One region of the Streptomyces sp. NPDC091682 genome, then DNA from elsewhere that is predicted to be linked to it. Evidence: riboswitches for the same ligand, from Rfam matches in the RefSeq annotation. Region 1 holds a riboswitch; each other region holds the start of a gene.
What was found. Region 1 has a riboswitch for cobalamin ahead of metE (5-methyltetrahydropteroyltriglutamate--homocysteine S-methyltransferase). Riboswitches for the same ligand answer to the same signal wherever they lie in the genome.

Region 1 (3,936 bases):
GGGGTGCCGGCCGCCTCCAGGTCGCCCACCTCGTCGCGCAGGGCGAGCGCCACCTGGCGGGCGGTGTCGCCGAGTGGCTGGTCGTCGCGGACGAAGGACCAGGCGAGCATGGTGACGGGGCCGGTCAGCATGCCCTTGACCGGCTTGGGCGTCTGCGACTGGGCGTACGTGGTCCAGCGCACGGTCATCGGGTCGGGGCGGGAGACGTCGCCGGCCAGCACGGGCGGGCGGACGTAGCGGGTGCCGTAGGACTGTACCCAGCCGTGCTGGGTGGCCAGGTAGCCGGTGAGCTGCTCGGCGAAGTACTGGACCATGTCGTTGCGTTCGGGCTCGCCGTGCACCAGCACGTCGATGCCGGCCTTCTCCTGGAAGGCCAGGACCTCCCGGATCTCGGCCCGGATGCGGTCCTCGTATCCGGCGGTGTCGATGCGCCCGGCCCGCAGGTCGGCGCGGGCCGTGCGCAGTTCGGTGGTCTGCGGGAACGATCCGATCGTGGTCGTCGGAAGCAGCGGGAGACCCAGGTGCGCCCGCTGGGCGGCGGCCCGCTCCGGGTACGGCTGGGCGCGCCGCCCGTCCGCGTCGGTGACGGCGGCGGTGCGGGCCCGGACGGCCGGATCGTGGGTGAGGGCGGAGCCGGCGCGGGAGGCCAGGTCGGCCCGGTTGGCGGCGAGTTCGGCGGCGATGGCGTCCGTGCCGCGGGCCAGACCGCGGGCGAGCGTGGCGACCTCCGCGGTCTTCTGGCGTGCGAAGGCGAGCCAGCGCCTCACCTGCGGGTCGACGTCCCGTTCGGCGGTGGCGTCCAGCGGCACGTGGAGCAGGGAGCAGGAGGCGGCCACGTCCACCCGGTCGGCGAGCCCCAGGAGGGTGCCGAGGGTGCCGAGGGACTTCTCGTAGTCGTTGATCCAGATGTTGCGGCCGCCGACGACACCGGCTACGAGGCGCTTGCCCGGTAGGCCCCCGACGGCTGCGAGGTCCTCGAGGTTGCCGGCCGCGGCCTCGGTGAAGTCCAGGGCGAGACCTTCGACGGGGGCCTTGGCCAGTACGGGCAGGGCCTCGCCGAGCCGGTCGAAGTAGGAGGCGACGAGCAGCTTGGGCCGGTCGCTCCGGCCGCCGAGCTCCCGGTAGGCGCGGGCGGTGGCGTTCAGTTCGGCCGGGGTGCGGTCCTGCACCAGGGCGGGCTCGTCCAGTTGCACCCACTCGGCTCCGGCGGCGCGCAGGTCGGCCAGGACCTGGGCGTAGACGGGCAGCAGCCGGTCGAGCAGGGCGAGCGGGTCGAAGTGGGCGCCGACGCCGGGGGCGGGCTTGGCCAGCAGCAGGTAGGTGACGGGGCCGACCAGGACCGGGCGGGCGGTGTGGCCCAGCCCGAGCGCTTCCTGCAGCTCGGCGACCTGCTTGGTGGAGTCGGCGGTGAAGACCGTGTCCGGGCCGAGCTCCGGCACCAGGTAGTGGTAGTTGGTGTCGAACCACTTGGTCATTTCCAGCGGCGCGACGTCCTGGGTGCCGCGCGCCATGGCGAAGTACCCGTCGAGGGGGTCGGCCGCGACGGCGGCGCGGTGCCGCTCAGGGACAGCGCCGACCATCACGCTGGTGTCCAGCACGTGGTCGTAGTACGAGAAGTCACCGGTCGGCACCTCGGTGATGCCGGCGTCGGCCAGCTGCTGCCAGTTCGTCCGGCGCAGTTCGCGGGCGGTTTCCCGGAGGGCTCCGGCGTCGTTGCGGCCCTTCCAGTAGCCCTCGACGGACTTCTTCAGTTCGCGGTTGGGGCCCTGGCGGGGGTAGCCGTACACGGTGGCCGCGGTGGGCCGTCCGGCGGCGGGGGTCGTGCGGGTCACGGAACTCTCCTTCGCGAGCGTTCTCCTGTGGACCCGGTGGGGCCGAGGGCGCGAAGGGATGACGGACCGGGCGGATACCGACCGGATACGGGTGCGTGCGGCTGCACGTGCCCGCGGTCGTCCGCCTGATGTGTCGCCGACCCGCCCACGAGGTCACCGGGATTTCCGTGCGCGATCGGTCGCGCACGGGCAACGGGCAGGTCTTCGGACTCGCGGGCGCGTCCCGTCGTACGGATGCCGTACGAGACTCCTACTGGCCGTCGCTTCCCAGACCCGTCCGGGTCCAGTGCGTATGACGGCGGTCGTTCCCGCTCACCGCTGCGGGGCAGTCCCGGATTCCCACCGGGTTCCCTCTTACGACGCATCCCGCCTGGCGGACGGGGCGAACCAGCTGCCCGGCCAGAGTAGACGGCGTTGCCCGCCGGCGTGCGGAGTTGTCCGGCATCCGGATGGTGAAGTGAGACTCCTGAGGGGCGAAATCCAGCCATGGAGTGAATTGCGTCACTGCGGCGCGAGTTGTGTCCCTCTTGTCCGTTTACCGGATCGAACTGCCCGGTAAGGGCGCTACGTTGCAGCTCCCCGCATCGAGATCGCTCGACGACCACCGGAAGACCGAGGAAGTATGGCTACACCGGTCCCCCGCACCCCACGCGTCCGCGCCCTGACACCCGGCGTCGTGCGTGCCGCCCTGGTGTCCGTGCTGGCATCCGGCGCTCTCACCGCCTGTGCCGCCGACGAGGAGCTGCGGTACGCGACCGACTACGCGAACCACGAACCGCTGGGCGTGGTCGGGTACCCCACCTCCGAGTCCCTCAAGATCACCCAGAGTCTGGTCTGGCGGCTCGCCGACGGCAAGGCCGAGGAGGTGGAGTCGCTCGCGGCCGACCCCGATGACGCGAAGGGGGACGTCGAGCGGACCGCGCGGAACTGGATCCGGTCCTTCCACGAGGGGGCCAAGGGGAAGGTCACCGCCGAGTTCTACGACGAGGGGTCCGTGCGGCAGGTCGTCGTCGTGTACTTCCACGACACGGGCCAGACCAAGTCGTTCGTGGTGCGCCTCACCGGAAGGGCCGGAGAGGACGGCTGGCGCGTGACCATGCGGGAGCCGGATCCGAAGGAGGCCTCGGCCACCCCCGACTGGGTTCCGAGGACCCCCGGGGGCCTCGGCTCGAAGACGGCGCGATGACCCGGTCCGGCATCACCACGAGGTGAAGGGCGCCGCCCCGCGGATCACTCCGCCGGACGGCGCCCCCGGTGCCCGCGGGAACGGGAGCGGCCGGATCAGGAGCGGTCCAGCAGCGTGGTCAGGACCTCGTGGAGGACCGCTGCCGGATCCGCCACCGCCTGCGCCGAACGCCAGGCCACGAAGCCGTCCGGGCGGACCAGGATCGCGCCCTGCGCCGTCGTGCCGTGCACCTCGGTCCAGTCGGCGCCGTTCGCCGGGATCAGATCGGCCTCGGGGCCGGTACCGATCGCGTACACGTCCAGGGGAACGCCCAGCAGTTCGGCGACGGACCGCCCCGCGGCACGCCACGGCGCGTCCTCGGAACACAGCAGGACGAAGGAACGCTCGTAGAGGTCCACGGTGGACTTCGGCTCCGGGTCCCCCGGACCGCAGAGCCACATGTGCGGTGCGCGACTGCCCGGATCGCCGCAGAGCCGCATCCGTTCGGGCACCACGGACTGGTCCGGGTCGGCCCCCAGCACCGCGCCCCGGTTGTAGCGGTAGCCCATGGCCACGGAGAGGACCCCGCCCTGTCGACCGCCGCCGCCGATGCCGGGCACGGACGCGGACCCGGAGGCCGGCGTGGACGTGGGCTCGGCGTCGGGCTCGTACCCCGGGTGGCTGTGCTCCGCCGAACGCGCCGAGGCGCGCTCGCTCGTCGCCCGGGCCACCGGCAACCGCTCGGCCTCGTAGGTCTGTAGCAGCCCCGGCCCGGCCGAACCGTCCAGCACCGCGGCGAGCTTCCAGGCGATGTTGTGGGCGTCCTGGATGCCGGTGTTCGAGCCGAACGCCCCGGTGGGGGACATCTCGTGGGCGGAGTCGCCGGCCAGGAAGACCCGGCCGACCGCGTACCGCTCGGCGACCCGCTCGGCGGCGTGC
Region 2 (3,936 bases), on a different contig from region 1:
GGGGGGGGGGGGGGGGGGGGGGGGGGGGGCCCCCCCCCCCCCCCGGGGGGGGGGCCCCTCGGCCGTGGTCAGCGCACCCAGTCCTTGAGGGGCTCGGTCGGGAGGGTGATGCCGACGGGGTCGGGGAGCTTGACGTCCTTGCCGAAGGGGACGGTGCGGACGGTCTCGTACCGATGCCCGTCGGGTTCACTGTGGACCGAGACCTCACAGCTGTCCCTGTCGATCAGCAGATAGACGGGAATGCCGGTCTCGGCGAAGGCCCGCGGCTTCTCGATCCGGTCACGGCGGTCGGTGTCGGAGTCGTACGAAGTGACCTCCACGACCATCAGAACAGCGTCCGGGGCAACCCACTCGCCCTGCGCCTTCATGAAGCCGCTCGGCGCCAGGACCCCATCCGGCCGGGCACGCCCATCGCGATACTGCTGCACCTGCAAACCTTGCTCGCCATAGAGGAAGAGCTCAGGACGATGCTGGATGCAGATGCGCATGAGCCACTCGATGATCAGTCCGTGGTCCCCGTCCGGCACCGCCTTAACCCCCAGCTTCCCATCGATGAATTCCAACCGCAGCCCCTCCACCTCTCTGGCGCCTATACGCGCGAGGGTCTCGAACTCCTCGGTCAGCATGTGGGGGCGGTCGGTCATCACGGTCATGCCTCGCTCACCTTCCTCGACGGTGCTGCTTCCGACGATAGCGCCGGGCGTGGACACCCGTCCTGCACACTCGACCGCATGGACATGGTGATCAGAACGGCGGTGCCCGCCGACTACGCGGAGCTGGGCGAGATCACGGCGCGGGCCTACCTCGCCGACGGGCACCTGGACTTCAACGAGGACGACGCCTACCTGAACGTGCTGCGCGACGTGGCCGGCCGGGCCGCCCGGGCCGAGGTGCTCGTCGCCGAGCGGGACGGACGGTTGCTGGGCGGTGTGACGTTCGCCGCTCCGGGCAGTCCGCTCGCCGACGTCGCGGCCCCCGACGAGGCGGAGTTCCGGATGCTCGCGGTGGCCCACGAGGCGCGCGGCCAGGGCGTCGGCGAGGCTCTGGTGCGGGCTTGCATCGAGCGGGCGCGGGCCGTGGAGGGCGTGCGCGGCCTGGCCCTGTCCACCCAGCGCAGCATGGCCGGCGCCCATCGGATCTACGCGCGCCTGGGCTTCGTACGCACTCCGGGGCGGGATTGGGCGCCGATCGAGGGCCTGACACTCCTCACTTACCGGCTCAAGCTGTAGCCACGCCGACACTACATGTGGGGGTTACCGCACAGGGCCGCCCCCACATGTATGCTCATGCCTGCTGTCGCTGCAGGGGAATCCGGTGCGAATCCGGAACTGTCCCGCAACGGTATGAAGTGTCCGGCTACCGGACGCCAAGTCCGATGACCTGCCGACAGCGCGCCCGGCTCGACCGAACCGGGTGCCGATTCGTCCGGGCCTCGCGGTTGGGCCGGTGGACGCCATGCGGGGTACGCGTTCTCGTCGCGCCCGCGTGCGCCCGCTCGCGCCCCGCCCCGCCGATGACCGGGCCGAGCGAGGGAGAGCTCCCGCCGTGACCATCGCGCCTTCCGCACCGCGCGCCGAGTCCACTTCTGGCGACAACACCGAGGGCCCGGGGGCCACGCTGCTGCGTACCCTCACCGAACTGACGGCGGACCTCCCCGACACCGACCCCGGCCGGGTCGCGGCCTCCGCGCTGCGCGGCCGCAGCTCCGCGGCCGACGACGCCGAACTGCGCGGGCTGGCCACGGAGGCCGCCGCCGGTCTGATCTCGGAGGACCCGGCCTACTCCCGGCTCGCCGCCCGCCTGCTGACGCTGGCCGTGCGCGACGAGGCCGCGAGCCAGGGCTCCACCTCCTTCTCGGCCTCCGTCGAGGTCGGCCACCGCGAGGGCCTCATCGCCGACCGCACCGCCGAGTTCGTCCGCACCCACGCGGCCCGGCTCGACTCGCTCGTCGAGCTGACCCTCGCCGAGGGCGCCGACGACCGCTTCGGCTTCTTCGGTCTGCGCACCCTGCACAGCCGCTACCTGCTGCGCCACCCGATCACCCGTCAGGTCATCGAGACCCCGCAGTACTTCATGCTGCGCGTGGCCTGCGGCCTGGCCGCCGACGAGAGCGTCCAGGCAGTGGAGGAAGTGGCCTCGCTGTACCGGCTGATGAGCCGCCTGGACTACCTGCCGTCCTCCCCCACGCTCTTCAACTCCGGCACCCGGCACCCGCAGATGTCCTCCTGCTACCTGCTGGACTCCCCGCTGGACGAGCTCGACTCGATCTACGACCGCTACCACCAGGTCGCGCGCCTGTCCAAGCACGCCGGCGGCATCGGCCTCTCGTACTCCCGCATCCGCGCCCGCGGTTCGCTGATCCGCGGCACCAACGGCCACTCCAACGGCATCGTGCCGTTCCTGAAGACCCTCGACGCCTCCGTCGCCGCCGTGAACCAGGGTGGCCGCCGCAAGGGCGCCGCCGCCGTCTACCTGGAGACCTGGCACGCGGACATCGAGGAGTTCCTGGAGCTCCGCGACAACACCGGTGAGGACCAGCGCCGCACCCACAACCTGAACCTGGCCCACTGGGTGCCGGACGAGTTCATGCGCCGCGTGAACGCAGACGCCGAGTGGTCGCTGTTCTCCCCGGCCGACGTGCCCGAGCTGGTCGACCTGTGGGGCGACGAGTTCGACGCCGCCTACCGCAAGGCCGAGGCGGACGGCCTGGCCCGCAAGACCATGCCGGCGCGCGACCTGTACGGCCGGATGATGCGCACCCTCGCGCAGACCGGCCAGGGCTGGATGACCTTCAAGGACGCCTCCAACCGCACGGCGAACCAGACGGCCGAGCCGGGCACCGTCGTGCACTCCTCGAACCTGTGCACCGAAATCATCGAGGTCACCAACGACGGCGAGACGGCCGTCTGCAACCTCGGTTCGGTCAACCTGGGCGCGTTCGTCGTGGACGGCGAGATCGACTGGGAGCGGATCGACGAGACCGTCCGCACGGCCGTCACCTTCCTCGACCGCGTCGTGGACATCAACTTCTACCCGACCGAGCAGGCCGGCCGCTCCAACGCCCGCTGGCGCCCGGTGGGCCTGGGCGCGATGGGCCTCCAGGACGTCTTCTTCAAGCTGAAGCTGCCCTTCGACTCTCCCGAGGCGAAGGCCCTGTCCACCAAGCTCTCCGAGCGCATCATGCTGGCCGCCTACGAGGCCTCCTGCGACCTCGCCGAGCGCAGCGGCCCGCTCCCGGCCTGGGAGCAGACCCGTACCGCCCGCGGTGTCCTGCACCCCGACCACTACGACGTCGAGCTGAACTGGCCGGAGCGCTGGGATGCGCTGCGCACCCGCGTCGCCGAGACCGGCATGCGCAACTCCCTGCTCCTGGCCATCGCCCCGACGGCCACGATCGCCTCGATCGCCGGCGTGTACGAGTGCATCGAGCCGCAGGTCTCCAACCTCTTCAAGCGCGAGACGCTCAGCGGTGAGTTCCTCCAGGTGAACGGCTACCTGGTGGAGGAGCTGAAGCAGCTCGGCGTGTGGGACGCCCAGACCCGCGAGGCGCTGCGCGACTCCTCCGGCTCGGTCCAGGGCTTCGGCTGGATCCCGGCCGAGGTCCGCGAGCTGTACCGCACGGCGTGGGAGATCCCGCAGCGCGGTCTGATCGACATGGCGGCGGCCCGTACGCCGTTCCTCGACCAGTCGCAGTCGCTGAACCTGTTCCTGGAGACGCCCACCATCGGCAAGCTCAGCTCGATGTACGCGTACGCCTGGAAGCAGGGTCTGAAGACCACCTACTACCTGCGTTCGCGCCCGGCGACGAAGATCGCCCGCGCCGCGCAGGCGGCCACCCCCGTCGAGCTGCCGCAGGCGGTCGCCGACGCCGAGGCGCTGGCCTGCTCCCTTGAGAACCCCGAGTCCTGCGAGGCCTGCCAGTAATGAGCTCCAACG
Region 3 (3,936 bases), on a different contig from region 1:
GTCCTGGTCCCAGGTGACGGCGTACGGGCCGAGCTGCTCCTGGGCGAAGTCGAGGGTGACTTCGGCGAGGGCGAGCTGATCGGGGCTGAGGGTGAGGGTCACCGGGCTCATCCCATCGTCGGGATGGTGAAGCTCGCGCCCTCCTTGGCCCCGGAGGGCCAGCGCGAGGTGACGGTCTTGGTGCGGGTGTAGAAGCGGATCGAGTCGGGGCCGTGCTGGTTCAGATCGCCGAAGCCGGACCGCTTCCAGCCGCCGAAGGTGTGATACGCCACGGGGACCGGGATCGGCACGTTGACGCCGACCATGCCGGCGCCCACCCGGCGGGTGAAGTCGCGCGCCGTGTCGCCGTCGCGCGTGAAGATCGCGACGCCGTTGCCGTACGGGTGCTCGGTGGGCAGCCGCAGGGCCTCCTCGTAATCGGCGGCCCGTACGACGGACAGCACCGGGCCGAAGATCTCCTCGCGGTAGATCCGCATCTGCGGGGTCACCCGGTCGAAGAGGGTGGCGCCGGCGAAGAAGCCGTCCTCGTGTCCGGGCAGGGTGAACCCGCGGCCGTCCACGACGAGTTCGGCGCCTTCGGTGGCTCCGATGCCGACGTAGCGGTTCACCCGGTCGAGGGCGTCCCGGCTGACCAGCGGCCCGAAATCGGCCTCGGGGTCGTCGGAGCGGCCCACCCGCAGGGTGGCGATCCGTTCCTTCAACTTTCCGACCAGGGCGTTCGCGGTCTCCTCGCCGACGGGGACGGCGACGGCGATGGCCATGCAGCGCTCGCCCGCGGAGCCGTAGCCGGCGCCGATGAGGGCCTCCACGGCCTGGTCGAGATCGGCGTCGGGCATCACGATCATGTGGTTCTTGGCGCCGCCGAAGCACTGGGCGCGCTTGCCGTGGGCCGCGGCGGTGGCGTAGATGTGCGCGGCGATCGGGGTGGAGCCGACGAAGCCGAGGGCTTGCACGCGCGGGTCTTCCAGGAGGGTGTCGACGGCTTCCTTGCCGCCGTTGACCACATTGAGCACGCCGGGCGGCAGCCCGGCCTCCAGGAACAGTTCGGCGAGGCGCAGCGGTACGGAGGGGTCGCGCTCGGAGGGCTTCAGGATGAAGGAGTTGCCGCAGGCCAGGGCGGGCGCGGCTTGCCACAGGGGGATCATCGCGGGGAAGTTGAAGGGGGTGATCCCGGCGACCACGCCGAGCGGTGAGCGCAGGGAGTGCACGTCGATCCCGGTGCCCGCGTTGTCGGTGAACTCGCCCTTCAGCAGGTGCGGGACGCCGGCGGCGAACTCGACCACCTCCAGACCGCGTTGCAGGTCACCGTGGGCGTCGGCGACGGTCTTGCCGTGTTCGCAGGACAACAGCCTTGCGAGGGAGTCCCGTTCGCCCTCGACCAGCTGGAGGAAGCGCAGCAGGACGCGCGAGCGGCGCTGCGGGTTCCACTGCCCCCAGTCGGCCTGCGCCTCCTCGGCGTTCGCGATGGCGGCCTCGGTGTCGGCCCGCCCCGCGAGCGGGACGCGGGCCTGGACGGAGCCGGTGTTGGGGTCGTACACGTCGGTGAAGAGTCCGGAGGATCCGGTGGTGTGCTTGCCGCCGATGAAATGGGTGAGTTCACGGACCATGGGTGCCTGCTCTCGTCAGGTTGGATCCGGGGATGGCACGACCGACCGGCGGACGGCACCCGATCGGGTGCGCCGCTGGGGAAGGCCGTGGGACTGGGTCGAATGGGACGACCTACGAGCGTGCGAACGTGTGCGCGCGCTCCGCCGGATCACCAGGGTCGTGGGTACAAACCGGTGCCATGCGTGTCTGCTCCATCCTCGTGGACAACACGGAACATCCGCGGCCGGTATCCTGACTCCCGGATCCCCGCGTGCCGCCCGCCTTCCCGACAGACCTCGTCAGTGGCGTGTGGATGGCAGCACACTCCCCGGTCACAGTGGCGGGACCGTGCCGGTTTCTCACCGGCTTCCCTGCACCGCGGACCTTGTGCCACGAACATATAGTTGGACGTCCTAGTAAGTCCAGAGCCGCCGCCGCGCGCCTTCCGTCCGGCCGCGGCGGCCGACCTGTCGTGCCGCCCGTGGGCCTGGCGCCCGCTCAGTTCCGTGCCGGGACGTCGTTCCTGGTCACCGGGTACGGGATGAAGGTGCTGCTGTTCTCGTCGACGGCCAGCGCCCGCCCGAGCGGCGGCACGGCCCGCTGCGGACAGTCGAGGCGTTCGCAGAGGCGGCAACCCATGCCGATGGGGGTGGCGGCCGCCGCGTTGTCGAGGTCGAGTCCGTCGGCGTACACGAGCCGCGAGGCGTGCCGGATCTCGCAGCCGAGCCCGATCGCGAAGGTCTTGCCCGGCTCGCCCCAGCCGCCGCGGTGGCGGGTGACGGCCCGGGCGGTCCACAAGTAGCGCTGCCCGTCGGGCATGGCGGCCACCTGGACGTGGATGCGGCCGGGCGCGGCGAAGGCCTCGTAGACGTTCCACAGCGGGCAGGTGCCGCCCGCGCGGGAGAAGTGGAATCCGGTCGCGGACTGCCTCTTGGACATGTTCCCGGCCCGGTCCACTCGGACGAAGGAGAAGGGCACCCCGCGCAGCCTGGGCCGTTGCAGGGTGCTCAGCCGGTGGCAGACCGTCTCGTAGCCGATCCCGAAGTGGTCGGTGAGTCGCTCGATGTCGTAGCGGAACTCCTCGGCGGCCGCGTGGAAGGCGCGGTACGGGAGGATGAGCGCGCCCGCGAAGTGGTTGGCGATCCCGATCCGCGCGAGGGCGTGGACGGGGGTGCCGGGCTCGAAGTCCTCGGCGGCCAGCCGGTCCAGCTCGTCCCCGTACTCGATCAGCGCCAGCTGGGTGGCCATTCGGAACGCCTGCTGTCCCGGCCGGAGCCGGTTCGACAGGTGCAGGACCCGGGCGGCGGGGTCGTAGTGGTGCAGCCGGTCGGAGTCCGTGGCCGTCCGGATCCCGTGCCGGTCGCCGAGCCGGCGGGTCAGCGCGCGGATGACGTCCCCCGGGCGGATGCCGATCTCGACGGCCAGGTCTTCGGCGGCGACATCGGTGTCGTGGAGGTAGTTCTGCCGCCGGTAGAAGAACTCGCGGATCTCCTCGTGGGGCGAGCGAGGGCTGTCGGTGGCCACGTCCCGGCCGTCGGCGGCGTCGGCGAGGCGCTCGGCCAGGAGCTGGCTGCGCCGGCCCAGGTCCAACAGCACCGAGGCGACCGCGGGCATGCGGGTGGCCAGTTCGGCCAGGTCGGAGGGGGATACGCGGGCGCGGGCCACCTCGTTCGCGAGCGCTTCGCGCAGGTCGGCGACCAGCCGGCTGGTGTCGCGTTCGGAGAAGAAGCCCGGGTCCACCCCGAAGGCCTCGGTGAGCCGCAGCAGGACGGGAACGGTGAGCGGCCGGGAGTCGTGCTCCATCTGGTTGAGGTAACTGGGGGAGATGGCGAGCACCCGGGCCAGGTCGGCCTGGGTCATCCGCCGCTCCTCGCGCAGCCGCCTCAGTCGTGCTCCCGCGTACGTCTTGCTCACCGAACTCCCTCGCCGTCTACCGAGCCGGACACGCGCCGCCAGGATACGGCGATCTTCGCGACCAGCGGGCTTCGCAACCTTGGCAATTTCGGGACCGAAGATTCGCAGACCTTGGCAGATGTACGTCCTTGATGGCACTCAGTGTCAGTGTCAGAGTCGGTGCTGCGGCCCGCCGGACACGGTGGCCGGGGGGAACCGACTGGCCCGATTCACGCCCTGATTTCGGCCATCCAGGCAGTTCGCCCCGGCGGCTCGGCAGCATTGCTCAGCTTCGGCCCATGGTCGGGTTCGGCGGCCGCAGCTCAACACCAGGCACAGAGTGCCAAAGCATCGGGTCCACGGCCCGGCCCATTGGCAAGACAAGCGACGGATGGAAACGGTGACGGTCATGGCACAGGCGAACACGACGGCGGCGGCCGAGCAGCTGGGGCAGCG

Region 2: linked by a shared signal. The riboswitch ahead of ACIQK6_RS22870 (ribonucleoside-diphosphate reductase subunit alpha) and the one ahead of metE (5-methyltetrahydropteroyltriglutamate--homocysteine S-methyltransferase) in region 1 are both predicted to bind cobalamin.
Region 3: linked by a shared signal. The riboswitch ahead of ACIQK6_RS04610 (CoA-acylating methylmalonate-semialdehyde dehydrogenase) and the one ahead of metE (5-methyltetrahydropteroyltriglutamate--homocysteine S-methyltransferase) in region 1 are both predicted to bind cobalamin.

Annotation. Positions count from the first base shown of each region.
Region 1 is NZ_JBIVTH010000014.1:9,543-13,478, forward strand. Features, by position in the region: gene metE (5-methyltetrahydropteroyltriglutamate--homocysteine S-methyltransferase) at 1-1,832, opposite strand, end outside; cobalamin riboswitch at 2,010-2,239, opposite strand; gene ACIQK6_RS28835 (hypothetical protein) at 2,455-3,018, shown strand; gene ACIQK6_RS28840 (FAD-dependent monooxygenase) at 3,114-3,936, opposite strand, start outside.
Region 2 is NZ_JBIVTH010000010.1:51-3,986, forward strand. Features, by position in the region: gene ACIQK6_RS22860 (Uma2 family endonuclease) at 69-653, opposite strand; gene ACIQK6_RS22865 (GNAT family N-acetyltransferase) at 732-1,229, shown strand; cobalamin riboswitch at 1,274-1,403, shown strand; gene ACIQK6_RS22870 (ribonucleoside-diphosphate reductase subunit alpha) at 1,546-3,924, shown strand; gene ACIQK6_RS22875 (ribonucleotide-diphosphate reductase subunit beta) at 3,924-3,936, shown strand, end outside.
Region 3 is NZ_JBIVTH010000002.1:40,108-44,043, reverse strand. Features, by position in the region: gene ACIQK6_RS04615 (acyl-CoA dehydrogenase family protein) at 1-111, opposite strand, end outside; gene ACIQK6_RS04610 (CoA-acylating methylmalonate-semialdehyde dehydrogenase) at 108-1,607, opposite strand; cobalamin riboswitch at 1,812-1,997, opposite strand; gene ACIQK6_RS04605 (short-chain fatty acyl-CoA regulator family protein) at 2,086-3,501, opposite strand; gene aceA (isocitrate lyase) at 3,890-3,936, shown strand, end outside.